DNA from 2 places in the Stenotrophomonas sp. YJH_SMC_120 genome. Region 2 is predicted to be linked to the other one. Evidence: riboswitches for the same ligand, from Rfam matches in the RefSeq annotation. Region 2 holds a riboswitch; the other holds the start of a gene.
What was found. A riboswitch is a leader RNA that binds a small molecule or an ion and turns the genes downstream of it on or off. The one in region 2 is predicted to bind cobalamin.

Region 1 (5,161 bases), on a different contig from region 2:
ACAGCGCTGCCGATATTGCCGAAGCGCTGAACCGCACGCTGGAGGACATCGGCGTGGCGCGTGTGCCGGAAGCCACCGTGCTGGGCTGGATCGGTGACGGTGTGCGTCGTCTGGTCGAGCAGGCGGTGCAGGCCGCCGGCCGCGAGGTGGACCTGGCCGAGGTGATGCCGGTGTTCATGGTGCACTACCGTGAGTGCCTGCTGCGCAGCCCGCGACTGTTCGACGGCGTGGGCGAAGCGCTGGCGCAACTGCGTGCGCGCAACGTGCCGCTGGCGATCTGCACCAACAAGCCCGAAGCACTGGTGCCGCCGCTGCTGCAGCACCTGGGTATCGGTGATGCATTCGCGCTGGTACTGGGGGGGGATTCGCTGCCGCAGCGCAAGCCCAGTGGCGAGCCACTGCGGCACATCGCCGCGCACTTCGGGCTGCCGGTGGAGTCCTGCCTGATGGTGGGTGATTCGTTGACCGACTACCGCGCCGCCGAAGAGGCCGGCATGCCGATCGCGCTGGTGCGCTACGGCTATCCGCGCGGCCTGGACCTGGCCACCGCGCATGCGGTGGCGGTGATCGACGACCTGCGTGAACTGCCGGGGTTGCGGGGCTGAAGCAGAGGGGTAGTGCCGGCCGCTGGCCGGCAACCCGGAATGCGTTGCCGAAGGTCATGATGTTGCCGGCCAGTGGCCGGCACTACCATGAACGTTGCGCTCACTTCGGCTGGTAACGCACGCTCAACTGGTACTCGCGGCCGGGCTGGTTGAACCATGCCACCGTTTCGTAGCGACGGTCGAAGACGTTGGCGGCGCGTGCCAGCAGCGACCACGATGGCGTCAGTGCGTACTCGGCGCGCAGGTCCAGCGTGCCGTAACCTCCCACCTTCACCGTGTTGGCGGCATCGTCGTAGCGCTTGCCGGCACCCTGCACGGTCAGGCCTGCGCGGAAATCGCCGAAGCGACGGTCGATGTCCAGGCGCGCGGTCTGCTGCGCGCGGCGTGGCAGCCAGTTGTCGAACTGGGTGCTGCCGCCGGTGCGGTTGCGCGGGTCGGTGTAGCTCAGCTGCGCGTTGATGTCGAAGCCGGCCAGCAGCACGCCACCGGTCAGCTCGGCACCGCGGATGCGGGCCTTCTCCACCTGCTGCATCTTGAAGGTTGCCGCATCGTAGGTGATCAGGTCATCGATGCGGGTTTCATACACGTCCAGGCCCCAGTGCCAGCCCTGGCCCTGCTGCGAAACGCCGAGGTTGGCGCTCTTGGACTTCTCCGGCTTCAACGTCGGCACGCCGCTCCACGGGTCGTACAGATCGCTGAAGGTCGGTGCCTTGAACGCCGTGCCATAGCTGGCGTTGAGGCGCAGGCCGTGGCCCAGCTCCATCGCCCAGCCAACGCTGCCGGTGGCGTGGTTGCCGAACTGCTGGTTGTCGTCGTTGCGTGCGCTGGCCTGCAGCTGGTGGCGGCCGAAGCGGCCCTGGTACTGCACGAACACGCCGGTGTTGCGGCGGCTGTCGACCAGGTAACCCGCGCTGCTGCCATCCAGGTTGTCTTCGCTCCAGTCAACGCCTGCGCTCAGCAGCTGGCCCTCGGCCACGCCGAAATCGCCCTGCAGGGAGGCGCTGTCGCGGTGGGTCTGTGCGCTGCCACGTGCACCGAAGTCGCCGAAGTTGTCCGACTCGTTGTCACTGCGGCCGACGTTGGCGGTGAATGCCAGGCGCTCGGACGGGGTGTAGCGCACCTTGCCGGCCAGCACCTGCTGGCGGGTTTCCGAATAGTTGTAGTAACCGTCGTAATGGTTCCTGCCGTCGGCGCGCAGGGCGCTGCCTTCCACGTTCCACTGCTCGTTGAAGGTGTAGCCACCGCGCAGGCTCTTGGACAGGTTGCGGTAGCCGTCGCGGTCGGGCTCGTCGGCGAAGCAGCCGGCGAACAGCGTGGCCGAGCCGCGGCAGGCATCGATGCCATCGGAATGCTGGTAGGCGATATCCGCACCGAACCAGCCGCGTTCGGTACCGCCGCCAATGCCACCGCTTGCTTCACGCAGGCCGTTGCTGCCACCGCCAAGCTGGAAGTGCGGAGCGAAATCGCCCTGGTTGCGGCGGGTGAAGATCTGGATCACGCCACCGATGGCGTCGGCGCCGTACAGGCTCGACTGCGGGCCGCGCACGATTTCCACGCGCTCGATCTGCGCCAGCGGCAGGTCCTGGTACATGGCCAGGCCGAGGTCGGCGCTGTTGATGCGCACGCCGTCCACCAGCACTACGGTGTGGCCGGAATTGGTACCGCGCAGGAACAGCGAGCTCTGCTTGCCGAGGCCGCCGGCATTGGCCAGGTTGATGCCGGCGCGACCGCGCAGCAGTTCCTGCAGCGAGGTGGCCTGGCTGGATTCGATCTGGGCGCGGTCGATCACCTGCGCCGGCGCGATGCTGTCCTGCAGGGCGATCGGGGTGCGGGTGGCAGTGACCAGGATCTGGTCGAGCGCGGTGGTGTCATTGGCGGCCTGGGCCAGCGCGGGCAGGGCGGCCAGCACGGCCAGGGACAGCATTCGGGACTGCAGCTTCATGGGGGACTCCGGGTGCCACGCACGCCCGCGTGGCGAAGGGGAGGAGCCGCGAAGGCAGGCGTGCGCCGATGCCGCAGCGCACGCCACGGTCATCCAGCGCCATGCCCACCGCATCGCGACCTGAGGCTTCCGGGCCGGTCTCCGGGCTTGCCGCCGGGTGGCGCGAGGCCACCGTCCAGGCGCCTTCCCATGCCTGCGGCACAGTGGCGGTGTTGCCTGGAACTGACGTGCTTACCGTTGCGGGGGCAGCGCCGGCCTGGCGTGGAATCACGCGTCACCGGCTTCCCGTTTCAACCTGCCGGCCATGGCCGCAGGTCACCTGGAAGTGGGCGCAGTCTACGGCATCGCAGGCCGTCCCGTTGCGTCGCGCCTGCGCGACTGCCTTTGCTGTGCCTTTAGAATGGTTGCTCGATCCCGTGGTGCCGTTGCCGATGTCCGCCCGTTTTCCGCTGTACCTGCGTCGCCCGTCCGGGACGCGCGCATGATCCTCGACCTGGTCCGCCATGCCGGCAATGGCCGTGATGAGTTCCTTGATGGCCGCAGCGACCCACCGCAGCTGGCCGGCCTGCCACAGGAGCTGGTCGAGGCCTACGCCGGGCAACGCTGGGAGCGGGTGATCAGTTCACCGCGGTTGCGCGCGCTGCATACGGCGATGGCCCTGGCCACGCCGCGTGGGCTGGACGTGGAAGCGGACGAGGAATGGGAAGAACTGGACTTCGGCGATTGGGACGGGCGGTCGCTGTTCGACCTGCCGGAGGATGCACTGGCGGCCTTCCATGCCGACCCGCACGCGTTCCCGCCGCCCAATGGCGAGAGCTGGGGCCACTTCGAGCGGCGCATCGCGCGCGCGCTGGATCGCCTGCTCGATGATGACGATCCGGTGCCGACGCTGGTGGTCAGCCATGGCGGCCCGTTGCGCATGGTGCTGTCGCAGGTCTGCGGCCTGCCGATGTCGCTGTGCTGGGCGCTGCGCATCGACCACGGCACGCGCCTGCGGGTGTGGCTGGAGCGCGGCGAGATCGGGCTGGTGGGTGAGTTGCTGGAGCTGCAGCAGCCCTGAGCGCACTCGCCGGGCATGGCCCGGCGCTACCGATCCCGCATCACACTGGTAATGCCGGCCGCTGGCCGGCATCCCCAGGAACGCGGAGGCCTCAATCCTCGTCCGCGCCCTCGGCCACGCTGTCTTCAGCGTCATCGTCGGCATCGAAGCGCTGCTCATGCACCGGGCCCGATGCCGGGCCGGCTGCCTTCAGCGGATGCGCAGCGATGCGTGCTTCGTAATCCTGCACCAGTGCTTCACGCTGTGGCTCGCTCAGCTCCTGCCAATGGCAGTCCAGCAACGCGCCTTCCAGCGAGTACAGCAGGTTCAGGCTGGGCTTGAAGCCGGCGCGCTTGACCTTGACGAAGGCGCCGACGGCTCCGATCGCGACCAGGTCGTCGCGGCTGCGCAGGCCGACCTGGCGCAGCCACGCCGCACTTTTCGGGCCGATGTTGCGCAGCTTCGGTGCGCTCATCCCAGCGCCTCAACGAACACGCGGGCGATGGCTTCCAGGCCAGCCTGGTCGTCGGCATCGAAGCGGCCGACCTTCGGGCTGTCGATGTCGAACACGCCGATCAGTTCATCGCCGCGCAGCAGCGGCACTACCAGTTCCGAGCGCGAGGCCGAATCGCAGGCGATGTGGCCGGGGAAGGCGTCGACGTCCTCTACGCGCTGGGTCACGCGCTGGCTGGCGGCGGCACCGCACACGCCCTTGTCCAGCGGGATGCGCACGCAGGCCGGCAGGCCCTGGAACGGGCCGACCACCAGTTCCTTGCCGTCGTACAGGTAGAAGCCCACCCAGTTCAGGTCGGGCAGGGCGTGGTAGACCAGGGCCGAGAGGTTGGCCGCGTTGGCGATGCGGTCGGACTCGGCGTAGACCAGGCCACGGGCCTGTTCCAGCAGCTGGGCGTATTGTTCCGGCTTGCTGCCGGTGAGCGAGGCATTGGCGAACATGCCAGCAGTCTAGCAAGCGTGCCGGGCCAGCGATAATGCACACACTGTTGCCCTGTTGGAGCCCGTCGATGCCGTTGCCCGCCACGCTGCCGCCCGCCCTGTTCGTCACCGGCACCGATACCGAGATCGGCAAGACCGCGGCCAGCACCGCGCTGCTGCACACACTGCGCCGGCGCGGCCTGCGTGCGGTGGGCATGAAGCCGGTGGCCAGCGGCAGCGAAGACCTGGGCCAGGGCCTGCGCAACGAAGACGCATTGGCGCTGCAGGCGGCCAGCTGGCCGGTACCGGACTATGCCGATCTGAACCCATATGCGTTGCGCCAGCCGCTGGCACCGGAGCTGGCCGCTGCCGCGGACGGCGTGCAGGTGGAGCTGGCGCCGATCATGGCAGCGTTCGAGCGGCTGCGCGCGCAGGCCGATGTCGTGGTGGTCGAGGGGGTTGGCGGTTGGCTGGCACCAGTCTCGGCCACGCTCGACCAGCTCGACCTGGTGCGCGCATTGCGGTTGCCGGTGTTGCTGGTGGTGGGCATGCGGCTGGGCTGCGTCAACCACGCGCGACTGACCGCGCAGTCGTTGCAGGCCAGCGGCGTGGAGTGCCTGGGCTGGATCGGCAACCACATCG
Region 2 (5,161 bases):
CCGCGCGCTGGCCGGCCGTGCGATCAACATCCACCACAGCTTCCTGCCCAGCTTCAAGGGCGCGCAGCCGTACCACCAGGCACACGCGCGTGGGGTCAAGATCATCGGCGCCACCGCGCACTACGTCACCGAGGACCTGGACGAAGGCCCGATCATCGAACAGGACGTGGCCCGCGTGGACCACGCGATGGCACCGCGTGAACTGGTGCGGCTGGGCAGCGATACCGAATCGCTGGTGCTGGCGCGCGCGGTTCGCCGCCATGTGGAGCACCGCATCCTGCTCAACGGGCATCGCACGGTGGTATTCCGGTAATCGCCCATCCCGCGTCCGCCGGGCATGGCCCGGCGCTACCACGGGTGCTATCCGGTAGTGCCGGGCTTTGGCGGGCCACTGCAGAGGTCCCGGGGCTGCCGGCCAGCGGCCGGCACTACCGAATCCTGATTTCATCCAATGAAAAGCCCCCGGTTCGGCCGTCCCGCGATCTATAGGGGGGCGTAGTTAGGGGGCTGGATGAATCGATTGTGTTGTTGTGGGCAGGAGCGCGCAAGCGGCATAGCGACGTGCGCGGTAGCGCCGGGCCATGCCCGGCGGTCACGCCTCAGACGATCGCGATCCCCGCCTTGCCCAGCGCCTCGCGCACCATCACGTCGTTGGCTTCGGTCACCGGCTTGGTCAGCTCCCACAGGAACTTCACCCGGAAGCCGGACTTCACCGCGTCCTGCGCGCTCCACAGCACGCAGTAGTCACGGGCCAGGCCGCATACGTGCACTTCGCGGATGCGGCGTTCATGCAGCCAGCCGGCCAGGCCGGTGGCCGGGCGCTCGCCCTCGGGGCCGTGGTTCTCGCGGAAGGCGCTGTACGAATCCACCTGTTGGCGCGTGCCCTTGCGCAGGATCAGGTCGGCCACGGTCCAGTCCACGCCCGGGTGCAGGGCGGCACCGGCGCTGCCCTGCACGCAGTGGTCCGGCCACAGGGTCTGCGGCTGCGCGTGCAGCAGGATGGTCTCGAACGGGCGTTGGCCGGGGTGCTGGCTGGCGAACGAGGCATGGTCGGCCGGGTGCCAGTCCTGTGTTGCCACCACGGTGCGGTAGCGGCGCTGCACCAGCAGATCGGCAATGGGTGCCACCAGCGCATCGCCCTGGTCGCAGGCCAGGGCGCCACCGGGCATGAAGTCCGGCTGCAGGTCGATCACCAGCAGGGCGACATCGGCGGGCAGGGCGGTCATGGCAGTTCCGGTACAACAGAAGGGGCGACCAGCGTGGCCGCCCCATGCCTGCACGTCAATCGTCCTGCGGCGTCCCAGCGTCCTGCCCGTAGTACAACAGGCCGATCTTGATCCGCTCGCGGCCATTCTCGCGGCGATGGCGGTTGGCATCGCGCAGCGAGTACACGCAGCCGCAGTATTCCTGCTGGTAGAACTGCTCGCGCTTGCTGATCTCGATCATGCGGCTGGCACCGCCGCCCTTGCGCCAGTTGTAGTCCCAGTACTGCAGGCCTTCATAGCGCGAGGCGGCGCGGATGCCGCAGTCGTTGATCTGCGCCATGTTCTTCCAGCGCGAGATGCCCAGCGAAGAACTGATGGTGTCGTAGCCGTGCTCGTGCGCGTACAGCGCAGTGCGCTCGAAGCGCATGTCGAAGCACATCGTGCAGCGGATGCCGCGTTCAGGCTCGTTTTCCATGCCGCGTGCACGGCTGAACCAGTTGTCGGTGTCGTAGTCGCAGTCGATGAAAGGAATGCCGTGCTGCTCGGCGAAGCGGATGTTCTCCTGCTTGCGCAGCTCGTACTCCTTCACCGGGTGGATGTTGGGGTTGTAGAAGAAGATCGCGTAGTCGATCCCGGAGGCGGTGATCGCCTCCATCACTTCGCCGGAACAGGGCGCGCAGCACGAATGCAGCAGCAGGCGCTTGCCGTCGGCGGGCAGGGTCAGGGTGGGGCGTTGGAGCTCGGTCATCGTCAGGTACCGCATGGACCGCCGGCAACGGCGGTAGCCCATGCATCAGCGCGTGGGTGAACGGGTCTGGCCGGATACCGTGAACAGGACGCGCGCGGCCACACCGCCTGCACGCGCAGGACGACGACGGCCCCGGCAACCTCCCCGCGGAGATTCCAGGTCGAGTCAGGGGACGGTCGTGTCCCCCGGCCGGGGCCGGTATTCGGGCTGATGGACTCGGGCCGCAGCCCACCTACTACCTGCCGCTTCCCAGGCGCGAGCCCAGTGCTGTTGGCAGGATTCGTTTCCATTCACCGCTGCGGGGCAGCTCCGGAATGGACGCGCGAGGCGCCTTCACCGGATTCCCGTTTAAATCCCTCCCCGCGCCGCAGCGATGGGAGGGATACCTTCGGCGTGTGCAAGGTGGACCTGTTGGTGGCGCCGGTCAAGAGCGCAGGGGGCAGAGCCCGCTGCGCTGCAACGGGATCCAACCCCGGTCGGGATGCACCTTCAATGCCCCACGGCCGCCCGCGTGCGGATGTCGTCCAGCCGCTGGTCGTGCAGCAGGCGGCCGTTCTCCCACACGGTCACCATTGCGTCCTCGAAGCCGTCCGGCAGGGTGTCGTCGCCATTGGCCGGCAGTGGCACCGTATGCAGGCTGCCATCGTCCAGGCGGCGCAGCAGGCGCATGCGGCCACGCTTGCTGGCCTTGCCGGCGTCGGTGACCGGATCCTTGTAGACGTCGATCCACTCACCCTCGACCCGTGCGGCCGAGCACTTCAGCGCGAACTTCTGCGTATCGCGGTCCAGCCGCTGCAGCAGTGCACCGCCCATGCCGAAGGCCACGTTGTCGACGGCGTAGCCGTCGTCGGTGATGCGCTGCAGGATCGCGCGGATGGTGTCCGGATTGATGCCATCGCCCTGGATCACCCGCACGTGGTTGAGCACGCGATAGCCCTTGCCGTTGAGGCTGTGGCCGAAGGCTTCATCCAGCCGGCGCAGGCTTTCGGCCACCACCTCCACCGGGTCACCCGAGTCGGGACGGATGACCAGGGTGGCGCCCGACGCGATCACGTCATCGCGCAGGGTGGTGCCCCAGTGTTCGCTGATCGCGCGGTAGATGTCATAGCTGTCCGACACCACCGCCACGATCGAACCGGGCTTGCCGAACTGGCGCAGCATGTTGCGATAGGCGTCCACCTCGCGTTCGCGGCCCCAACTGGTGATGGTGCTGTGCTCGGCGGCCGGAATCGAATAGCCGGCCATCGGCGCGTGGTAGTGCGCGCGTGCCAGGCACAGCGCCGACACGGTATCGGTGCCGAGGAAGTTGACCAGGTGCGCGGCACCGCCCAACGCGGCCGATTCCAGGCTCGATACACCGCGCGCGCCGAAGTCGTGCAGCTTGAACGGCAGCTGCCCTTGCGGGTCGTCGCTGGTCTGCTGCAGGAACGCGGCGATGGTCTGCCGTGCGTGCCAGCTGATGGTGGCCACGGTGACCGGATACCACACGCGCAGCAGCAGCGTTTCCAGATACGACGGCACCCAGAACGCAGCCGGATCGGTCGACTCGATGGTCATCAGTGCCTGGTGGGTGGGCACCACGCTGCCCTCGGGAACGGCGCGGATGCGCACCGGCAGGTGGCCGCCAAGCCGGTCGACGATATCGCGCCAGCCGGCCTCGTTGAACGGTTCGCCATGGGCGGCGAATACCGCAGCAGCGTCGTCGATGTCGGCGTGGGTGACCGGTCGTGCCAGCGCGTCCTTGAGGATCGCCTGCAGGCCGAAGAACACCGTGCGATCGTGCAGGCCGCCACGTGATTCGACGTAGAAGAACGTGGCATCGGTACCCGGCGGGTACTGCAGCCAATGGCTGGCCTTGTAGCTGTCGGTGTTGAGGAGAAGATTATCGAGGTAGTGCATGACGGAAGCTCCTTCGCGTCGAGTGACACCAGCGGTCTGTCCGCCAGTGGGGGGGCCGGGCCTGTCAGCCGCGGCCGAGGAAATACTCCAGGATGTGCAGGTGGTCTTCGAACAGCTGCGGGCCCATGTCCAGGGCTTCACTCACCGGTATCCAGCGCGCCTTGTCTGCGTCGTCGCCGCCGCGCACCGGCGGCAGTTCACCGGCCGGGAATTCGAAGTGGAAACCGTGGGTGATGGTGCGGCCGCGCTGGCTGCGGTCGGGGTGGTCGAAGACCTGCTGGCCCTTCAGCGAACCCTTCAGCACCGGCAGCGGAATCTTCAGCCGGGTTTCCTCGCGCAGTTCGCGCAGGCAGCTGTCGAGCAGGCTCTGTTCCTGGCCGACGAAGCCGCCGGGCAGCGCCCACAGCCCCTTGCCGGGTTCCGAGCGGCGACGCACCAGCAGCACGTGGCCTGAATGCACCACCACCGCATCGGTGGTGACGAAGGTGGGCGCGTAGGGCGCATCCTTCCAGGCGGCCTTGTACTGTTCGATGAAGCGGTACTCGGCGACCAGCTGGCCATAGGCAGGCGCGCTTTTGCGGAACGCTTCAAGCATGTCGTACACCGGCGCCGGCACATTGCCACGCAGCATCAGCAGCGCGCCGTGGAAGTCGACGTCGCCGGCTTCGAACAGGTAGCGCCGCAGCTCGGTGGCCGACAGGGTGGCGGTATGCTGCACGTCCACCAGCGGCCACTGCGGGAACTCGCGCAGGTAGTAGCTGGACGCGTCCTTGTCCATGCCGATCAGGCCCACCTTCGCATCGGCGGCGGCGCCGTCGTTGCGCAGGGCTTCAGCCACCTGGCGCTGCACGTTGGCGATCCACTGCGCTTCGTTGTACAGGTGGTCACGCAGCGGGCGGATCAGCAGACGGTCGGTGTGGCCATCGAGGGCGGCCTGGATCATCACGGCGCGTTCGGCCACGGTCCAGGGATTGCGCAGGCTGCGGGGGGTATCGGCAGAGCCGACCAGGAAGATCAGCTTGCGGGCCCGGCTCAGGGCCAGGCGGGCAACGGCGGCGTGGCCGTTGTGGAAGGGCTCGAATCGCCCGATGAAGACGAGATAGTCGAATTCCATGAGAATCCCTCATGTCGTTGTGGCAGCCGCGGGTCTGTCCCTTGGCTTGCTGCAGATGCTACGCCGATGGCGGGGCGGGTCAAGCCTGCAGCCGTGCTTTCTGCTGAACGGCGCATTGCGTGCGCGGACTGCGCCGTTGTTCTCAGGCCCTGAGAAGCCCCTGCGCCATACTGGCACCCACGCGGCGGACGGCAT

Region 1: linked by a shared signal. The riboswitch ahead of btuB (TonB-dependent vitamin B12 receptor) and the one ahead of AC5P60_RS13770 (epoxyqueuosine reductase QueH) in region 2 are both predicted to bind cobalamin.

The regions. Positions count from the first base shown of each region.
Region 1 is NZ_JCAFRY010000006.1:66,103-71,263, forward strand. Features, by position in the region: gene gph (phosphoglycolate phosphatase) at 1-605, shown strand, start outside; gene btuB (TonB-dependent vitamin B12 receptor) at 706-2,547, opposite strand; cobalamin riboswitch at 2,663-2,885, opposite strand; gene AC5P60_RS10150 (histidine phosphatase family protein) at 3,029-3,607, shown strand; gene AC5P60_RS10155 (TfoX/Sxy family protein) at 3,699-4,061, opposite strand; gene AC5P60_RS10160 (GAF domain-containing protein) at 4,058-4,540, opposite strand; gene bioD (dethiobiotin synthase) at 4,609-5,161, shown strand, end outside.
Region 2 is NZ_JCAFRY010000011.1:31,916-37,076, forward strand. Features, by position in the region: gene purU (formyltetrahydrofolate deformylase) at 1-313, shown strand, start outside; gene pncA (bifunctional nicotinamidase/pyrazinamidase) at 600-1,226, opposite strand; gene AC5P60_RS13770 (epoxyqueuosine reductase QueH) at 1,282-1,968, opposite strand; cobalamin riboswitch at 2,130-2,359, opposite strand; gene AC5P60_RS13775 (nicotinate phosphoribosyltransferase) at 2,443-3,852, opposite strand; gene AC5P60_RS13780 (bifunctional nicotinamide-nucleotide adenylyltransferase/Nudix hydroxylase) at 3,917-4,966, opposite strand; gene AC5P60_RS13785 (patatin-like phospholipase family protein) at 5,160-5,161, shown strand, end outside.